DNA from 2 places in the Leifsonia sp. genome. Region 2 is predicted to be linked to the other one. Evidence: predicted binding sites of a transcription regulator. Region 2 holds the regulator's gene; the other holds the start of a gene.

Region 1 (5,787 bases), on a different contig from region 2:
CGCCGGGCCAGTTCCAGCAGTTCGTCATCTCTGCCGGCGCGATGCCGGACACCGGGAGCATCCTGCTGCCGACCCACCAGTACTACTCGGACGGCACCGTCGTCGACTGGGACCAGAAGACCCCGGCGTCCGGCGCGGAGCCGGAGCACCCGGCGCCGACGGTCTACATCACCGAGGCCCCGCCGGCGGGGGAGGACTCCGCCGTGCCGAGCGTCGCCGCGACGCCCGGCGCAGAGCCGGCACCGGCATCCGCCTCCCCGGCTGCCGCTGCCGCCGCGATCGGCCTGGGCATCGGCGGGCTGGCGCTCGGCGCGATCGCACTCGTGGTCGCGGTGTTCGCCGCGACCCGGCGCGGGCGCCCGGCGCAGGGCGCGGGCAAGTGAGCGCGGCCGCGCGGGACGCCCGTCCCGCGCGGTCGTGGAGGACGGCGGCCGCTGCGGCCGCGGGTGCGATCGCGGCGGCAGCGCTGGCGTTCGCACCCGCGGTCGCGGCGAGCGCCCACGACTACCTCGTGGAGAGCTCGCCCGCCGCGGGCTCGGTGCAGACCGTCCCCCTCGACCGCGTCAGCCTGACCTTCAACGATCGCGTCCTGGACCTGAGCGGCGACGGCTCGTCGGCGCTCGTCCAGGTGACCGCCGCGAACGGCCGGCACTTCGAGACGGGATGCGCGAGCATCGCCGATCGCACCGTCTCCGCCCCGGTCGCGCTCGGCCAGGACGGCCGCTACACGGTGGAGTGGCAGATCGTGTCCGCGGACGGGCACACCGTGTCCGACTCGCTGGTCTTCGACTACCGCGCACCGGCCGGCGCCGCCCGCAGCGAGGGCAGCCCCGACCGTCCCGGCTGCGGGGCGGCGAGGGAACAGCCGGCGGCGGCCGGCACCTCGACGCCCGCTCCGGCCGCGGCGAAGCAGGACGACGCCGTGGGGCTCGTGATCGGGATCGCCGTCGGGATCGTCGTGCTCGCCGCCGTCGGCGTGCTGGTGGTGGTGCTCACCGCGCGCCGGTCGCGCAGAAGCGCCCCGTCCGGCAGGCCCGCCCGGGAGCCGTCCCGTGAGGAGGACGACGAATGAGCGCCCGCACCGGCGGCACCCGGGTCGACCCGAACGACGCGGGCGCCCCCGGTGAGGCGGCGTTCCGCGAGCAGGAGCTGCGGCTGCCCCCGGTGAGCGTTCCGGCGCTGCTGGTGCTGCTGTGCGTGCCGCTCGCCGTCGCCGCCGCGCTGCTGGCGATGGTGTTCTCCGGTGCCTTCCTCACCGGGACCGCCCTACTGGACCCGGGCGACCTCGTGACGTACGGCCTGCCGGTGGCGCGCACCCTGCACGACATCGCGGCGACGGCGACCGTCGGCTTCCTGGCGGTCGCCGCGTTCCTCGCGCCGGGGCAGACGAAGCGGCCGGGGATGCTCGGCTGGGCGCAGTCCCGGGCGACGCGGTGGGCGGGCTGGGCGGGTGCCGCCTGGTTCGCGTGCGCGCTGGCCGTGCTCCTGCTCACCGGGGTGAGCGTCTCGGGCGTGCAGCCGGCGGACGCGCTGTTCTGGCCGACGCTCGGCACGTTCCTGTTCGGCGTCGAGCTCGGTCAGTCGCTCGTCGTCTCCGCCGTCGCGGTGCTCGTCGCGGCCGTGGTCGCGGCGCTCGCCCACCGGATCACCACCGCGGGCGTCGCGTTCGGCTTCGCCGTGTTCGCGCTGCTGCCGCTCGCGCTCTCCGGGCACGCCGCGGGCTCCTCGGAGCACGCGAACGCGGTCAACAGCCTCGCGGTCCACCTGGTCGGCGTGACCCTGTGGGCGGGCGGCCTGCTCGCCCTGCTGCTGCTGCGGACGACCATGAAGCGGGGCTTCCCCGCCGCCGTCGCGCGCTACTCGACGCTCGCCGGCTGGGCGTTCGCGGCGGTCGCGTTCTCGGGTGTCGTGAACGCGTCCCTGCGGCTGGCCTCCCCCTCCGACCTGCTGAAGCCGTACGGCATCCTCATCCTGGTCAAGGCCGCCGTGCTGGTGCTGCTCGGGATCGCCGGGGCGCTGCAGCGCAGGCGCGTGATCCCGCGACTGCGGCGCGACCCCGCCGACCGGAGGGCGTTCGCCGCGTTCGCGACCGCCGAGATCGTGTTCATGGCGCTGGCGGTCGGCGTCTCGGTCGGGCTGTCCCGCAGCGCGCCTCCCGTCTCGCAGCAGCCGCTCACCGGCGACGAGGCGCGCGAGGGCCTGCTCGGCTTCCCGTACCCGCCGCCGGTGACGGTGGAGCGGATACTGACGGTGTCCCACATCGACTGGGTGTGGCTCGCGCTCGCCGCGGTGCTCGCCGGGCTGTACGTCTGGGCGTTCGTCCGGCTGCGCCGGCGAGGCGACCCGTGGCCGGTGCACCGCCTGATCGCGTGGCTCGCGGGCTGCGTCGCACTGGTCTGGCTGACCAGCGGGGGCGCCGCCGTGTACGGGCTCGTGCACTTCAGCACCCACATGGTGCAGCACATGGGCCTGATGATGCTCGCGCCTCCCCTGTTCGTGCTCGGCGGTCCCGTGCTGCTCGCGCTGCGCGTGCTGCCCGCCCGGCACGACGGCAGCATGGGAGTGCGGGAGTGGCTGCTGCTGCTCACCCACTCCGGCTATCTGCGGTTCCTGTCCCGTCCGGTCGTCGCGGGGGTGATCTTCGCGGGCAGCCTCGTGGTGTTCTACTTCACGCCGGCGTTCCAGTCCGCGATGTTCAGCCACCAGTGGCACGTGCTGATGTGCGTGCACTTCCTGCTGAGCGGCTACCTGTTCTTCTGGGTGTTCATCGGGATCGATCCCGGGCCGCCGCGTCCCGCCTACCCGATCCTGTTCATCGTGATGCTGGCCACCCTGGCCTTCCACGCGTTCTTCGGGGTCGCACTGATGGAGAGCGGCTGCGTGCTCGCGGCCGACTGGTACCACGCGCTCGGGCAGACGGACGACGCCGCGCTGCTCGCCGACCAGCACGTCGGCGGCGGTGTCGCCTGGGGTGCGTCCGAGCTGCCGATGGTGCTGGTGGCGCTGCTCGTTGTGGCGCGCTGGGTGTCCTCGGACGAGCGCGCCGCCCGCCGCCTCGACCGCCAGGCGGAGCGCGACGGCGACGCCGAGCTGCGCGCGTACAACGAGCGGCTGGCGCGGCTCAGCCGGAGGGAGTGAGGCCGCTCAGCGCTCGTCGTGCCTGCGCTTCTTGGCGCCGGGCGCGTCCAGCAGCGAGAGCGCGAACAGCACGCCGAGCAGGCCGAAGATCACGAGCGCGGCGGCCAGGTCGCTCCACGCGAACGGGATGAGCGTCCCGTCGATCGAGAGCACCAGCACCGTCTCGATGACGCCGAACACCAGGAAGAACAGTCCGAGCAGCGTGCGGGTGACCCGGATGCGCCCGCGCCGGTGCAGCTCCACCCGCCGGAACTCGACCATCAGGGTCAGCAGCAGCAGCGGCAGGATCTGCGAGAGGGCGGCGGCGGTCGCGCTGTCCAGCAGCACGACGTGGACGTCCATCGGGTCGACCATGGGGTTCAGGGTACCGCGGGGCGCCGGTCCCGGGAGCCGCCGGGCCTCCCGCGGGCCCGGCGTCGCGGGTAGCCTGAGCCCTGGAATACCCGTCGCGCGAGCAAAGTTGAGCTAAGTAGACTCAACTCTGTCGGAAGACGTGGAAAGGACTTCAGAGTATGGCGAACATGCAGGGCGCGCCCTCCACTCAGGAGGAAGCCAAGAGCGCGCTCGAACAGTACGGCGTGAACCTCACGGAGATCGCCAAGAGCGGCAAGCTCGACCCGGTCATCGGGCGGGACGCCGAGATCCGGCGCGTCAGCCAGGTGCTCACCCGCAGGACCAAGAACAACCCGGTGCTCATCGGCGAGCCCGGCGTCGGCAAGACGGCCGTCGTCGAGGGCCTCGCCCAGCGCATCGTCGCGGGGGACGTCGCCGACTCGCTCAAGGGCAAGCAGCTGGTCTCGCTCGACCTGTCCGCCCTCGTGGCCGGCGCGATGTACCGCGGCCAGTTCGAGGAGCGGCTGAAGGCCGTCCTCAAGGAGATCAACGACGCCGAGGGCCAGATCATCACCTTCGTCGACGAGCTGCACATCCTCATGGGCGCGGGCGGCGGCGAGGGGTCGGTCGCGGCCTCCAACATGCTGAAGCCGATGCTCGCGCGCGGCGAGCTGCGCCTCATCGGCGCGACCACGCTCAACGAGTACCGCGAGTTCATCGAGAAGGACGCCGCGCTCGAGCGGCGCTTCCAGCAGGTGTACGTCGGCGAGCCGAGCGTGGAGGACACCGTCGCCATCCTGCGCGGGCTCAAGGGTCGCTACGAGGCGCACCACGGCGTGACCATCGAGGACTCCGCCCTGGTCGCGGCGGCCTCGCTCTCCAACCGCTACATCACCGCGCGGCAGCTGCCGGACAAGGCGATCGACCTGATCGACGAGGCGGCCAGCCGGCTCAAGATGGAGATCGACTCCGCCCCGGTCGAGATCGACACCCTGCAGCGCCAGGTGGAGCGGATGAAGCTGGAGGAGTTCGCCCTCAAGAAGGAGAAGGACGACGCCAGCAAGGAGCGCCTGGAGCAGCTGCGGCAGCGGCTGCGCGAGCAGGAGGACGAGCTCGAACAGCTGCAGGAGCGCTGGCGCGCCGAGAAGGCGTCGCTGAACCGCGTCGGCGAGCTGCGCTCGCAGCTGGACGAGGCCAAGACCCAGCGCGACCTGGCGCTGCGCGACGGCCGCTACCAGGAGGCGTCCCGCATCGAGTACGAGACCATCCCGAACATCGAGCGCGAGCTCGCGGAGGCCGAGCGTGCCGAGCAGCACCCCGACCACCCGCGCATGGTGAACGAGCAGGTCACCGCCGACGACATCGCCGCCGTGGTCGCCGCCTGGACGGGTATCCCGGTCGACCGGCTCACGCAGGGCGAGACCGAGAAGCTGCTGCACCTGGAGCACGAGCTCGGCCGCCGCATCATCGGTCAGAAGAAGGCCGTGCAGGCGGTCGCCGACGCGGTGCGCCGCACGCGCGCCGGGATCTCCGACCCCGGACGCCCGACCGGCTCGTTCCTGTTCCTCGGTCCGACCGGTGTCGGCAAGACGGAGCTGGCGAAGGCGCTCGCCGCCTTCCTGTTCGACGACGAGAAGGCGATGGTGCGCATCGACATGAGCGAGTACGGGGAGAAGTTCTCCGTCTCGCGCCTGGTCGGCGCGCCTCCCGGGTATGTCGGTTACGAGCAGGGCGGTCAGCTGACCGAAGCCGTGCGCCGTCGCCCGTACTCGGTGATCCTGCTGGACGAGGTGGAGAAGGCGCACCCCGAGGTGTTCGACGTGCTGCTGCAGGTGCTCGACGACGGCCGGCTCACCGACGGCCAGGGCCGCACGGTCGACTTCCGCAACGCGATCCTCATCCTCACCTCCAACCTGGGCAGCCAGTACCTGGTGGACCCGACGCTGAACGAGACCGAGCGCGAGGAGGCCGTGCTGCAGATGGTGCGGCAGGCGTTCAAGCCGGAGTTCGTGAACCGGCTGGACGACATCGTCGTGTTCTCCGCGCTCAGCCAGGACGAGCTCGGCGAGATCGTCGAGCTGAACATCGACCGGCTGATGCGGCGGCTCGAGGAGCGCCGGCTGGAGCTGGCGGTCACGCCGGACGCGCGGCGCTGGCTGGCTGAGCGCGGCTACGACCCGATCTACGGTGCGCGGCCGCTGCGCCGGCTGATGCAGCGCGAGATCGAGGACCGGCTGGCGACGGCGCTGCTCGCGGGCGAGATCCGCGACGGCGACCTGGTGCGGGTGGACCTCGACCCGAGCGGCGACCGCCTCA
Region 2 (12,009 bases):
GCGGGGGCCGCGTGAGGGCGGGGGGTTGGCCCCCCCCGCCGCTCCTCGCGCGAGACAACATGCAGACTTTGACAACGAACGACAGCACAGACTGAGAGAGGAGGCGCCGTGGCAAGCCAGGACTGGTTCGACAAGGACTTCTACAAGGTTCTTGGCGTCTCCAAGGACGTCAGCGATGCGGACCTGAAGAAGACCTACCGCAAGCTCGCGCGCAAGTACCACCCGGACTCCAACCCCGGCGACACCGCCGCGGAGGCGAAGTTCAAGGAGATCAGCGAGGCCTACTCGGTCCTCAGCGACGCCGAGGAGCGCGCGGAGTACGACCAGATCAGGGCCATGGGCTCCGGGGCGCGATTCACCTCGCCCGGCAGCAGCGGCCAGGGCGGATTCGACGACGTCTTCGGGGGCATGTTCGGCGGCGGGGCGCCGGGCGGCGCCCGCAGCTACACCTTCCAGCAGGGCGGCGGCGGGTTCGACGACGTGCTCGGCGGCCTGTTCGGCAACGGCCGGTTCGGGACCGCGAGCGGCGGCTACCGCGGCTACGGCGGCCCGACGCGCGGCCGCGACGTGACCGCGCACACGACCATCGACTTCGTGACGGCGACCAAGGGCGAGACGATCACCCTGCAGGCCTCGGACGGCAAGCCGATCAAGGTGAAGATCCCCGCCGGCGTGTCCGACGGCCAGAAGATCAAGCTGCGCGGCAAGGGCCAGCCCAGCCCGGACGGCGGCGAGGCCGGCGACATCGTGCTCACCGTCTCGGTGCGCAAGCACCCGGTGTTCGAGCGCGACGGACTGAACCTGCGCGTGACCGTCCCCGTCACCTTCGCGGAGGCCGCCCTGGGCGCCACCATCGAGGTGCCGACGCTGGGCGGCGACCCGGTGAAGCTGCGCGTCGCCCCCGGAACGCCGAGCGGCCGCGTGCTGCGCGTGAAGGGCCGCGGCGTCCAGACGTCCAAGGGCACCGGCGACCTGCTCGCCGTCGTCCAGGTCGCCGTCCCGTCGCACCTCTCCGGTGAGGCGAAGGAAGCGCTGGAGGCGTTCGCCGCCGCGCTGCCCGACGAGAATCCGCGCGAGGACCTGCTCGCCAAGGCCAGGAGCTGACGGAGCCGGGGATGGACGAGAACAGCCAGGTCTTCGTGATCTCGATCGCGGCGGAGCTGGCAGGGATGCACCCGCAGACCCTCCGCCAGTACGACCGGCTCGGGCTCGTGAGCCCGGGCCGGACCGCGGGCAAGTCGCGCCGCTACTCGATGCGCGACGTGGAGAAGCTGCAGGAGATCGCGCGGCTCGGCTCGGAGGGCGTGAGCCTGGAGGGCATCCGCCGCATCCTGGAGCTGGAGGACAACGTCCGCGCGCTGCGCGACCGCGTGCGCGAACTGGAGTCCGCGCTCGCCGACGAGCTGCTCAACCGCCCCGGCCGCCGCGTGTTCGCGGCCGGCTCGGAGGGCGAGGTGGTCTCGCTGCGCGCCGGGACGCGCGTGCGCCGCAGCAACCAGGTCGTGGTCTGGCGCCCGCTGGAGCGCTGACCGCGACCGCGAGGCTCGCCGCCGCCTGCACGGCGTGTGCCCGGTGACACGAGGGACGCGACGCGCTGCACAGTCTGTGCACCTGCGGCATGTCACGTCCCCCGTGTGCCCTTGACCCGCTCAGAGCGACGTGGAGGCGCCCTGGCCGACGTAGAGGGTGTTGGCGAACTCGTGCGCCTCGCCCGCCGCGATCTCGCGGTCGATGCCGGCGCGCACGTCCCGCATCAGCTTGTGCAGCTCGGCGTGCTTGTCCGGGTGCCGGCCGTGGCGGGTGCTGTCCCACAGGTTCGAGGCGCGGAGCGCCTCGCCCGCCTCGACCGCGAGCGTCCACTCCTCGGTCGTCGCGACCGCCGCGAACTCGGACTGCATGGTCACGAGCACGCTGATGTGCAGGGCGTCCGCCGAGATCGACCCCGCCTCGTTCACGAGGTCCAGCGTCCCGGTCGCGTCCGACAGGAACTCGACGGCGAAGCCGAGCTCCGCCGCGTCCCGCGCCGTCCCCGCGCAGCAGTGCTGGGTCATGTACCCGGCGATCGTCACGGTGTCGATGTCGTTCTCGCGCAGCCATGCCTCCAGGCCGGTGCCGGCGAACGACGACACCTCGGACTTGGTCACCAGCAGCGCCGGCTCGCGGTCGGCGACGGACGCGTGCAGCGCGGCGCCCTCCGAGCCGCGGGCGAACACCGGGGCGCCCTCGTCCTCGATGTGCTGGACGAGCACCAGCGGGACGCCGTGGTCGGCCGCGGCGTCGCAGGCGACCTCGATGTTCGGGATGGACGTGAACAGATCGGGGTGGCAGATCTTCAGGTTGCCGGTGACGTACTCGTTCTGCACGTCGATGACGATGAGCGCGCGCTTCATGCTCGGACTCTAGCGCTGAACGGCCGCCTCGGCAGACCGGGATCGCTACAGTGACCCTATGCCGAGCCCCAGCCTCGACCAGCTGCGCACCTTCGTGACCGTCGTCCGGGCCGGATCGCTCACCAGGGCGGCCCGGCTTCTCGGCGTCTCGCAGGCGACGGTGTCCGCGCACATCGACGCGCTCGAGGCGGCGCTCGGCGTCCGCCTGTTCGAGCGCGACCGCTCTGGCGTGACGCCCACCGCGAAGGGCGTCGAGCTCTCCCGGCGGGTCGCCGACCACGTGGACGCCCTGGAGGACGCCGCAGCGCTCGCCGGACGCTCCGCGACCGCGTCCCGCACCATCCACGTCGGCGGAGCGGCGGAGATCCTCTCGGTCAGGGTCGTCCCGCACCTCGCCCAGCTGACCGCCGCGGTGGACGCACCGATCCGGCTCGTGTTCGGGCTGGCCGACGACCTGCTGGAGAGCCTGTCGGCGGGCGCCGTGGACGTGGTCGTCAGCGCGGTGCCGCCGCGTCGCCGCGGGATCGCGGCCGTGCCCTTCTATGACGAGGAGTTCGTGCTCGTCGCCGCCCCGCGGTGGCGTGGCGAAGCGCTGGAGAGCATCCCGCTCGTCGCGTACGCGGAGGAGCTGCCCATCGTGCGGCGCTACTGGCGCAGCGTCTTCGGCAGGCCGCCAACAGGATTGCGGACGATCGCGATCGTGCCAGACCTCCGCGGCATCCGGGACGCGCTGCTGACGGGCATCGGCATGTCCGTCCTGCCCGGCTACCTGGTCGGCGACGCGCTCGAGGCCGGCGCGCTCGTCACCATCGACGAACCCGAGGTCGCGCCGCTGAACACGCTCTACCTCGCGACGCGCGGGCGGGAGGCGGAGAGCAACCCCGCGATCGCCGCCGTCTCCTCCGAGCTCCGGCGCCTCATCCGCTGACGCCCCGGTTCCCCGGCGCCCCCGATGCGCCGATGGCGTCCATCGGATCGCCGATGACCCCGGCGTGCAGCGGAACGCGACGATGGACGGCGTCGAAAGGACTCACCGATGTCGAACATCCTCATGGTCGTGACCGCGGCCGACTCCCTCACCCTCGCCGACGGATCGGAGCACCCGACCGGCTTCTGGGCGGAGGAGCTCGTGGTCGCCCATCGCGACCTCGTCGCCGCTGGCCACAGCGTCACCATCGCGACCCCCGGCGGTCGCGTCCCCACCGTCGATCCCGGGTCGCTCGACGTCGCGACCGTCGGCGACGCGGCGAAGGTCGAGGACCTCCGCGCGTACCTGGCCTCGATCGAGGACGAGCTGCGCCGGCCGGCCGCGCTGGACGCGATCGACGCCGGCGCGTACGCCGCCGTGGTGCTCCCCGGCGGTCACGGCCCGATGGCCGACCTCGCTCACGACCCGCAGCTGGGCGCGATCCTGATCGCGACCGACGCGGCGGGCGGGCTGATCGCCCCGTTCTGCCACGGTCCGGCCGGACTGCTCAGCGCGGTCCGTGCCGACGGTTCCTTCGCCTTCGCCGGGCGCCGGCTGACGGTGTTCAGCGACGAGGAGGAGCTGACAGGCGGCCTGGGCGAGAACACGCCGTGGCTCGTCGCGAGCACCCTCAGGGAGCGCGGCGCGCTCGTGGAGGACGGTGCGCCGTGGGCGTCCCACGTGGTGCGCGACCGCAACCTCATCAGCGGCCAGAACCCGCAGTCGAGCGAGGCGGTGGCGACGGCCGTGATCGACGCGCTGGCGTCGTAACAACGCCCACCCGCGCGGGTAGAGTTGTGCCCGGCCGCCGTGCTCACGAGGCGCAGGTGACGGCCGGCGACGATGCACGATTCGAGTCCCACGAGGATGGCGGAATGAGAGCCCTGTACAAGAGCGAGGCCGGTCCCGGCCTGTCCCTGGTCGATGTCCCCGAGCCGGAGATCGGCCCTGAGGACGTGAAGATCCGGGTGCTGCGCACGGGGATCTGCGGAACCGACCTGCACATCCTGCGCTGGGACGACTGGGCCGCGTCCGCCGTGAACGCCCCGCTCGTCCCCGGTCACGAGTTCTTCGGCGAGGTCGTCGAGGTCGGGCCGCTCGTGCACGACGTCGAGGTCGGCGACCGCGTCTCCGGCGAGGGGCACATCGTGTGCGGCACCTGCCGCAACTGCCGCGCCGGGCGCCGCCAGATGTGCATCAGGACCAAGGGCGTCGGCGTGCAGCGGGACGGCGCATTCGCCGAGTACCTCGTGCTGCCCGCGACGAACGTCTGGGTGCACCACACCTCCATCGAGCCGGAGGTCGGCGCGATCTTCGACCCGCTCGGGAACGCCGTGCACACCGCGCTCGCCTTCCCCGTCGTCGGGGAGGACGTGCTGGTGACCGGCTGCGGCCCGATCGGCCTGATGGCCATCGCGGTCGCGCGGCACGTCGGCGCGCGCTTCATCGTCGGCACCGACATCAGCGCGCAGCGGCTGGAGCTCGCCCGCGGGATGGGCGCCGACTTCACCGTGGACGTGTCGACGCACGACATCCGCGAGGCGCAGCAGGCGCTCGGGATGCGCGAGGGCTTCGACGTCGGCTTCGAGATGAGCGGCGCGCCGGCCGCGCTGCCCTCGATGATCGAGAACATGAACCACGGCGGCCGGATCGCGATGCTGGGGCTGCCGAGCACGAAGATCGCCATCGACTGGGGCATCGTCGTCACGCACATGCTCACGCTGAAGGGCATCTACGGCCGCGAGATGTTCGAGACCTGGAACGCGATGGGCGCCATGCTGCAGACCTCGAAGGCGCTGCACGACAGCATCGCCTCGATCGTGTCCGACCGCTTCCCCGCCCGCGACTGGGAGAAGGGGTTCGCCGCGGCGGCATCCGCCGGCGGCGGCAAGGTCATCCTCGACTGGACGGAGCTCTGATGTACGGGACGTTTCGCGACCACCTCGCTGTGCAGCTGGCGGAGATCGAGGAGGCGGGGCTCACCAAGCGCGAGCGCAGCATCCACGGTCCGCAGGCCGCGCTGATCACGGCGGACGGCGCCGAGGTGCTCAACTTCTGCGCCAACAACTCCCTCGGCCTCGCCGACCACCCCGCCCTGCGCGACGCGGCGAAGGCCGCGCTCGACGACTGGGGCTACGGGCTGGCCAGCGTGCGCTTCATCTGCGGCACCCAGGAGCAGCACCTCGAGCTGGAGCGCCGGGTCTCCGGCTTCCTCGGCACCGAGGCGACCATCCTGTTCTCGTCGTGCTTCGACGCCAACGGCGGCGTGTTCGAGACGCTGTTCTCGGCGGAGGACGCGATCGTCTCCGACGAGCTCAACCACGCCTCGATCATCGACGGCATCCGGCTCTCCAAGGCGCAGCGCTACCGCTACAAGAACCGGGACATGGCCGACCTGCGCGCGCAGCTGACCGCGGCGAAGGAGGCGGGCGCGCGGTTCACCGTGATCGTCACGGACGGCGTGTTCTCGATGGACGGCTACATCGCGCCGCTGCGGGAGATCTGCGACCTCGCCGACGAGTTCGGCGCGCTGGTGTTCGTCGACGACTCGCACGCCGTCGGCTTCGTCGGCGAGCACGGCCGCGGCACACCGGAGTTCTGCGGTGTCGCCGACCGCGTCGACATCTACACGGGAACGTTCGGCAAGGCCCTCGGCGGAGCCTCCGGCGGCTACGTGTCGTCGCGCCGCGAGATCGTGGACCTGCTGCGCCAGCGCTCGCGCCCGTACCTGTTCTCGAACACCCTCGCGCCGTCGATCGTCGCGGGGACGCTCGCGGCGCTCGACCTGCTGGAGCGCTCCGACGACCTGCGCGAGCGGCTCGTCGCCAACGCGGCCCTGTTCCGGTCGCTCATGACGGAGGCGGGCTTCGACCTGCTGCCGGGCGAGCATCCCATCGTCCCTGTGATGTTCGGGGACGCGGCGCTCACCGCCCGCATCGCCGACGAGATGCAGAAGCACGGCGTCTACGTGACCGCGTTCTCCTTCCCGGTCGTTCCGCGCGGCAAGGCGCGCATCCGCGTGCAGCTCTCCGCCGCGCACACGGACGAGGAGATCCGCCGCTGCGTCGACGCGTTCAGCGCGGCACGGGAGGCGGTCGCCGCCTGAGCGCGGCGCCGGTCCGCGGGCCGCTGGCTCAGCCGAGTTCGGGCAGGTCGCGGGTCGAGCGCGGGCGGCGGACGAGGAGCAGCACCAGCCGGGCGCCGAGGAACACGGCGAGGACGGACAGGTCGACGATGGTCGCTGTGCCGACAACGGCCACCGCCTGTTTCACGCCGCAGTCGCGCGGCGTCTGATCCGGTGTGCACAGCACCCGGCCAGGAGCGCTGACGATGGCGCCGGAGCCGAGCCACTGCGGGATGAACTGGTCGTACGCGCTGGCCAGACCCGGCACCAGCGCCCTGGTGTGCTCCGCGCCGGGCACCCGCCAGAAGGTGACCGTCCAGCCGGCCTTCTCCGCCGCCATCGCGTTGGTCTCGACCTGCGGCGTGTAGTAACGGTCGAGCATGCCGGCGATGAAGACGGCGGTCATGGGCTTCCCCGCGTAGCTGGTCGCCGCCATCACCTTGGCTGGCCAGGTCTTCTCGTACGCGGCGAGGTTTCCGTGCCAGTACCGGGCGAGGGTCAGGGTCCGCCACTTGTGCTCGCCCGGCTTGTCCGGGCCGCCGACGGACACGATCTTCGACCAGATCGCCGGGTACGCGGCGCCGAGGTAGGCGGCGCACTCACCGCCGTGGGAGTACCCCGCGAGTCCCCAGTCGAGTCGGTTGCTGCTCACGGGCAGGTTGGAGCGGATCCACGCGGGCACGTCCCTGGCCAGGTAGGTCTCGACCTGCCCCGCGCTGGAGTTCGCGCACGGCGGGTTCTTCAGGCTGCCGCCGAGCTGGTCGACGTCGAGGATGAACGGCGCGTCGTCCAGCTTCTGCTGGCCGAGGCTGTGCAGGGCGTCGACGGTGGGCCCGAGCCGTGGGCTGCCGGGCTGGCCCATCATCATGGTCACGATCGGGCGCGTCCCGGACGGGTGGCGCAGCCAGCCGGGCGGGACGAACAGCTTGGCGGGCCGGGCGGAGAACCGCGATGCCGTCGGCGGGATGTCCACGGTGAGCTGGGCGCCGTCGCGCAGGTTCTGCGCGGTGAGCGGGATCGTCTGACCGGCGACCGTGACCGTGCTGAGTGTCGGCCGGAGTACGACGACGCCGACCCCGACCGTGACGACGACCATCGCCGCAGTCAGCACCGCGGAGACGACCCGCATCGCGCCCCGGGACTGGATGGCGTCGCCGATGGCGAGCGGGATCGTCACGGCGGCGAGCCCGATCGCCCACCAGCCGCCGCCGGCGAGGTCGGGTCGTGGCGCGAACTGCGCCCAGAGCAGGACGCCGGCGAGCGCGGCGACCTGGACGGTGACGATCGTGAGCACCGTCGGAGTCGCGCGCAGGCGCCAGGCGCGTCCCGCGAAGCGCACGGCGGGGAGCGCGGCGAGCGCTGCGAGGGTCAGGCAGAGCCAGGCGATGGTGGGCACCGAGCCAGACTATGGTCGGGGACCTGCGGATTCGCTCGCGAAAGCGGGCCGCTGCCAGCGAAGGCGTTCAGGGAGCGTCGAGGCTAGGCGGGGGCGGGCGCCGCGGCCGTCGACTCGCGCAGGATGGCGCGCACCGGGGGAGCGTCCACGCGTTCGACGCGCTCGCCGGCGCGCATCCGCGCGTACGCGTCCGCGAGCTCGGTCGCGAGCGCGTCGGCGTCGAAGGTCACCGTGCTCAGGCGGGGCAGGTACTCGGCCCCGGCGGGGATGTCGTCCGCGCCGATGACCGAGATGTCGCCCGCCACGCGCACCCCCGCGTCGGCGAGCGCCCGGATCGCCGCCATCGCCAGGCGGTCGTCGGTGGCGAGCACGGCGGTCGGCGCCGCGGGGTCGTAGCGGAGGCCGTGCGCCCAGTCGCGCAGCGCCGTGGCCGTCGTGCCGCCGTGGACGACCGTCACCGTCGCGCCGGATCCCCTGGCCGCCTCTTCGGCTCCGGCGAGCCGGTCGCGCGCGGCGGCCGACGGGCCGGAGGGCACGAGCACGGCGATCCGGCGGTGCCCGAGCGCGAGCAGCGACTCCATCGCCACCCGGCCGAACGGCCGCTGCGGGATGACGAGCGACGGCGCGTAGTCGACCGGTTCCGCGCCGTGCACGATGAGGGCCCTGACCCCGGCGAGCCGCAGCACCTCCATCGCCTCGGCGTCGCAGCGTTCCGCCTCGGCGAGCACGGCCTCCGGCCGCAGCTTCGCCCAGAGCTGCCCGGCCTCCGCCCCGGCGACCGTGGTGTCGGCGTGCCGGAGGGCGTCGATGCCGTCGTCCACCGTGCGGCTCAGGAGCAGCTCGAACGTGCGCTCCACGGTCGCGCCGTGGTCCGCGGCGGAGGCGGCGTGCAGCAGCCCGGCGACGGCCTCGCCGCTGGCCAGCGAGCGCGCAGCGGTGTTCGGCGTGTAGCCGAGCAGCCGGGCCGCCTCCAGGACGCGGTTCCTGGTGTCGTCGGAGACGCGCGAGTTCGGCTTGTCGTTCAGCACGAACGAGACCGTCGCGCGGGAGACCCCGGCCGCGAGCGCGACATCGGCGCTGGTCGGGGCCTTGACGACCTGGGGCGTGAACATGGTGCTCTCAGTCTAGGTCTGCCGAGGCCGGCTGCTAACTCGTGTAACCAAAAACCGAGCAATAGCTTGTATTTGCCGGACAGGCCCCGTATGGTTACGCGTGTTAGCACGCAACGACGCCTGCTCGAAAGGACTGAACCCGTGACAACGCCGTCTGACGACTTCCCCGAGGGCCCCCGGCCCGTCCAGCCCACGCTCCCCTCCAACCTGTCGGGCGTCCCCGACAGCGCGGCACTGGGCTCCACCCTGACCACCGCGGACTCGCCGTTCTCCGCCGCACCCACCTCCGCCGTCTCCGCGCAGCCGGGGCAGAAGGCCAAGGTGCGCGGCCGGCTCCTGAAGCTGATGCTCTCGATGAGCGTCGCCAACCTCGCCATCTTCGGCATCTGGGGCGCCGTCCCCGGCATCCTGCTCCCCCTGCAGGTGCAGGGCATCGTCGGCGACGACCCGACCGCCAAGGCGGGCGCCCTCGCCGTGATCGCGACGACCGGCGCGTTCGCCGCCATGATCGCCCAGCCGATCGCCGGCACCGTCTCCGATCGCACGCGCAGCCGCTTCGGGCGCCGGGCGCCGTGGATGGTCGGCGGCGTGCTCATCGGCGGCCTCGCCCTCATCGGGATGGGCCTCGGCAACACGCTCGTCCAGGTCGGCATCGCGTGGGTCATCGTGCAGATCGCGTACAACTTCGCGCAGGGACCGCTGAGCGCCATCCTCCCCGACCGCGTCCCGAGCGCCGTGCGCGGCACCTTCTCGGCCCTGAGCGGCCTCGGCCTGATGCTCGGAGCGCTCGGCGGCCAGATCGCCGGCGCCGCCTTCGCGACCGCCATCCCCGCCGGCTACCTGGTCTTCGCCGGCGTCGCGCTCGTGGTGCTCGTGCTCTTCGTCGTGCTCAACCCCGACCGCTCCAACAAGGGCGAGCCCAAGCCGTCGTTCGACGTCGTCGCGTTCCTCAAGACGTTCTGGGTCAGCCCGGTCAAGCACCCCGACTTCTTCTGGGGCTTCACCGGCCGCCTGCTGCTGTTCGCCGGCTACTTCATGGTCACCGGCTACCAGCTCTACATCCTGCAGGACTACATCGGCCTGGGGGACAAGGCGGTCGCGCTCGTGCCGCTGCTCGGCATCCTCTCGCTCGCCGGGACGCTCATCTCGACCCTGATCGGCGGGCCGCTCTCCGACAAGCTCGGCCGCCGCAAGATCGTCGTCATCGTGGCCGGCATCGTCCTCGCGATCTCGCTGGTGTTCCCGCTCGTGATGCCGACGGTGACCGGGATGCTGATCTTCTCGTTCGTCGCCGGGCTCGGCTTCGGCGCCTACCAGTCGGTGGACACCGCGCTGATGAGCGAGGTGCTCCCGTCCAAGGACGACTTCGCCAAGGACCTCGGCGTGCTCAACATCGCGGCGACCCTGCCGCAGACGCTCGCCCCCGGCATCGCCGGCCTGATCGTCGTCGCCTTCGGCGGCGCGTACACGCCCCTGTTCCCCATCGGCATCGTCATCGCCATCGTCGGCGCGTTCGCCGTGCTGCCGATCAAGTCCGTCCGCTAGGAGAATCGCACCATGACCGACACCACGACGACCGAGCAGTTCCTCGACGGACTCCTCGACGCGCTCTCGCTGGAGCAGAAGGTCCGGCTGCTCACCGGCGCCTCGTTCTGGACGCTGCACGAGGAGCCGCAGGTCGGCCTCGGCACGATCGTCGTCTCCGACGGCCCCGCCGGCATCCGCGGGCAGCTCTGGGACGAGCGCGACGCGTCGGCGAACCTCCCGTCGCCGACGGCGCTCGCCGCATCCTGGGACGTCGACCGCGTCCACCGGCTCGGGCAGCTGATCGCCGCGGAGGCGCGCCGCAAGGGCGTCGGCGTCGCGCTGGGGCCGACCGTCAACATCCAGCGCTCGCCGCGCGGCGGCCGGCACTTCGAGGCGTACAGCGAGGACCCGTGGCTCTCGGGCGTCGTCGGGACCGCATTCGTGAAAGGCGTCCAGTCCTGCGGCGTCGCCGCGACCCCCAAGCACTACGTCGCCAACGACAGCGAGACCGACCGCATGACGGTCGACGTGCACGTGGACGAGCGCACGCTCCGCGAGGTCTACCTCGCGCCGTTCGAGCGGATGGTGGTCGAGGGCGGCGCGTGGCTGGTGATGTCCTCCTACAACTCGGTCAACGGCGTCACGATGACGGAGAACGACCTGCTGCGCTCGCCGCTGAAGGACGAGTGGGGCTTCGACGGCGTCGTCGTCTCCGACTGGGGCGGCGTCCGGGACACCGTCGCCGCGGCGCGCTCGGCGCAGGACCTGGCGATGCCCGGCCCGCAGGGCGTCTGGGGCGCGGCGCTCGTCGAGGCGGTCCGCGCCGGCCAGGTGGACGAGGCGCACGTGGACGAGAAGGTGCGCCGCATCCTGCGGCTCGCCGGCCGGCTCGGCGCGCTCGACGGCGTGGAGGCCGCGACGCCGCTCGCCGAGCCGTGGCCGCAGGAGCGCATCGACGCCCTGCTGCGCGAGGCCGCCGCAGACGGGATGGTGCTGGTGCGCAACGAGGGCGGCCTGCTTCCCGTCGCGGCAGACGGGACGACCGTCGCGGTGCTCGGCCAGCACGCCCGCGTCGCGCGCAGCCAGGGCGGCGGCTCCGCGACCGTGTTCCCGCAGCACGTGGTGACCCCGCTCGACGGCATCGCCGACGTGTTCGGCGCGCAGAACGTCCGGTTCGCGCCCGGGGTGCGCTCGTCCGAGTCCGTCCTGCCGCTCGACGCACGGGTCTCGACCGACCCGGCGACCGGCGAGGGCGGCGTGCACGTGCGCTTCCTCGACGCCGAGGGCGGCATCCTGCTCGACGAGCACCGGATGGGCGGCCGGCTCGCCTGGCTCGGTGACCCGGTGCTCGGCTCGACCGCCGTGATCGAGGTGACGGGCACGTTCACCGCGCCGGAGGACGGCGAGTACGCCGTCGGCTTCGCCGGTCTCGGCCTGTTCCGCTTCGAGGTGGATGGCGAGCTGAAGAGCGACGGGCTGTTCTTCCCCGAGGG

What was found. The regulator HspR, encoded in region 2, represses chaperone genes until heat shock. The targets are predictions, from matches to a motif close to AAGTTGAGTCNNNNNGACTCAACTT.
Region 1: ACTHMF_RS10680 (ATP-dependent Clp protease ATP-binding subunit) is a predicted target of HspR. The motif match lies at 3,596-3,620, and genes of this name have one in related genera.

The regions. Positions count from the first base shown of each region.
Region 1 is NZ_JBQCGZ010000096.1:39,901-45,687, reverse strand. Features, by position in the region: gene ACTHMF_RS10700 (YcnI family copper-binding membrane protein) at 1-383, shown strand, start outside; gene ACTHMF_RS10695 (copper resistance CopC family protein) at 380-1,072, shown strand; gene ACTHMF_RS10690 (cytochrome c oxidase assembly protein) at 1,069-3,138, shown strand; gene ACTHMF_RS10685 (hypothetical protein) at 3,145-3,492, opposite strand; gene ACTHMF_RS10680 (ATP-dependent Clp protease ATP-binding subunit) at 3,651-5,787, shown strand, end outside.
Region 2 is NZ_JBQCGZ010000117.1:7-12,015, forward strand. Features, by position in the region: gene ACTHMF_RS12620 (DnaJ C-terminal domain-containing protein) at 109-1,104, shown strand; gene ACTHMF_RS12625 (heat shock protein transcriptional repressor HspR) at 1,116-1,529, shown strand; gene ACTHMF_RS12630 (cysteine hydrolase family protein) at 1,650-2,390, opposite strand; gene ACTHMF_RS12635 (LysR family transcriptional regulator) at 2,449-3,318, shown strand; gene ACTHMF_RS12640 (type 1 glutamine amidotransferase domain-containing protein) at 3,427-4,128, shown strand; gene tdh (L-threonine 3-dehydrogenase) at 4,233-5,276, shown strand; gene ACTHMF_RS12650 (glycine C-acetyltransferase) at 5,276-6,463, shown strand; gene ACTHMF_RS12655 (alpha/beta hydrolase) at 6,492-7,877, opposite strand; gene ACTHMF_RS12660 (LacI family DNA-binding transcriptional regulator) at 7,961-8,989, opposite strand; gene ACTHMF_RS12665 (MFS transporter) at 9,131-10,534, shown strand; gene ACTHMF_RS12670 (glycoside hydrolase family 3 C-terminal domain-containing protein) at 10,547-12,009, shown strand, end outside.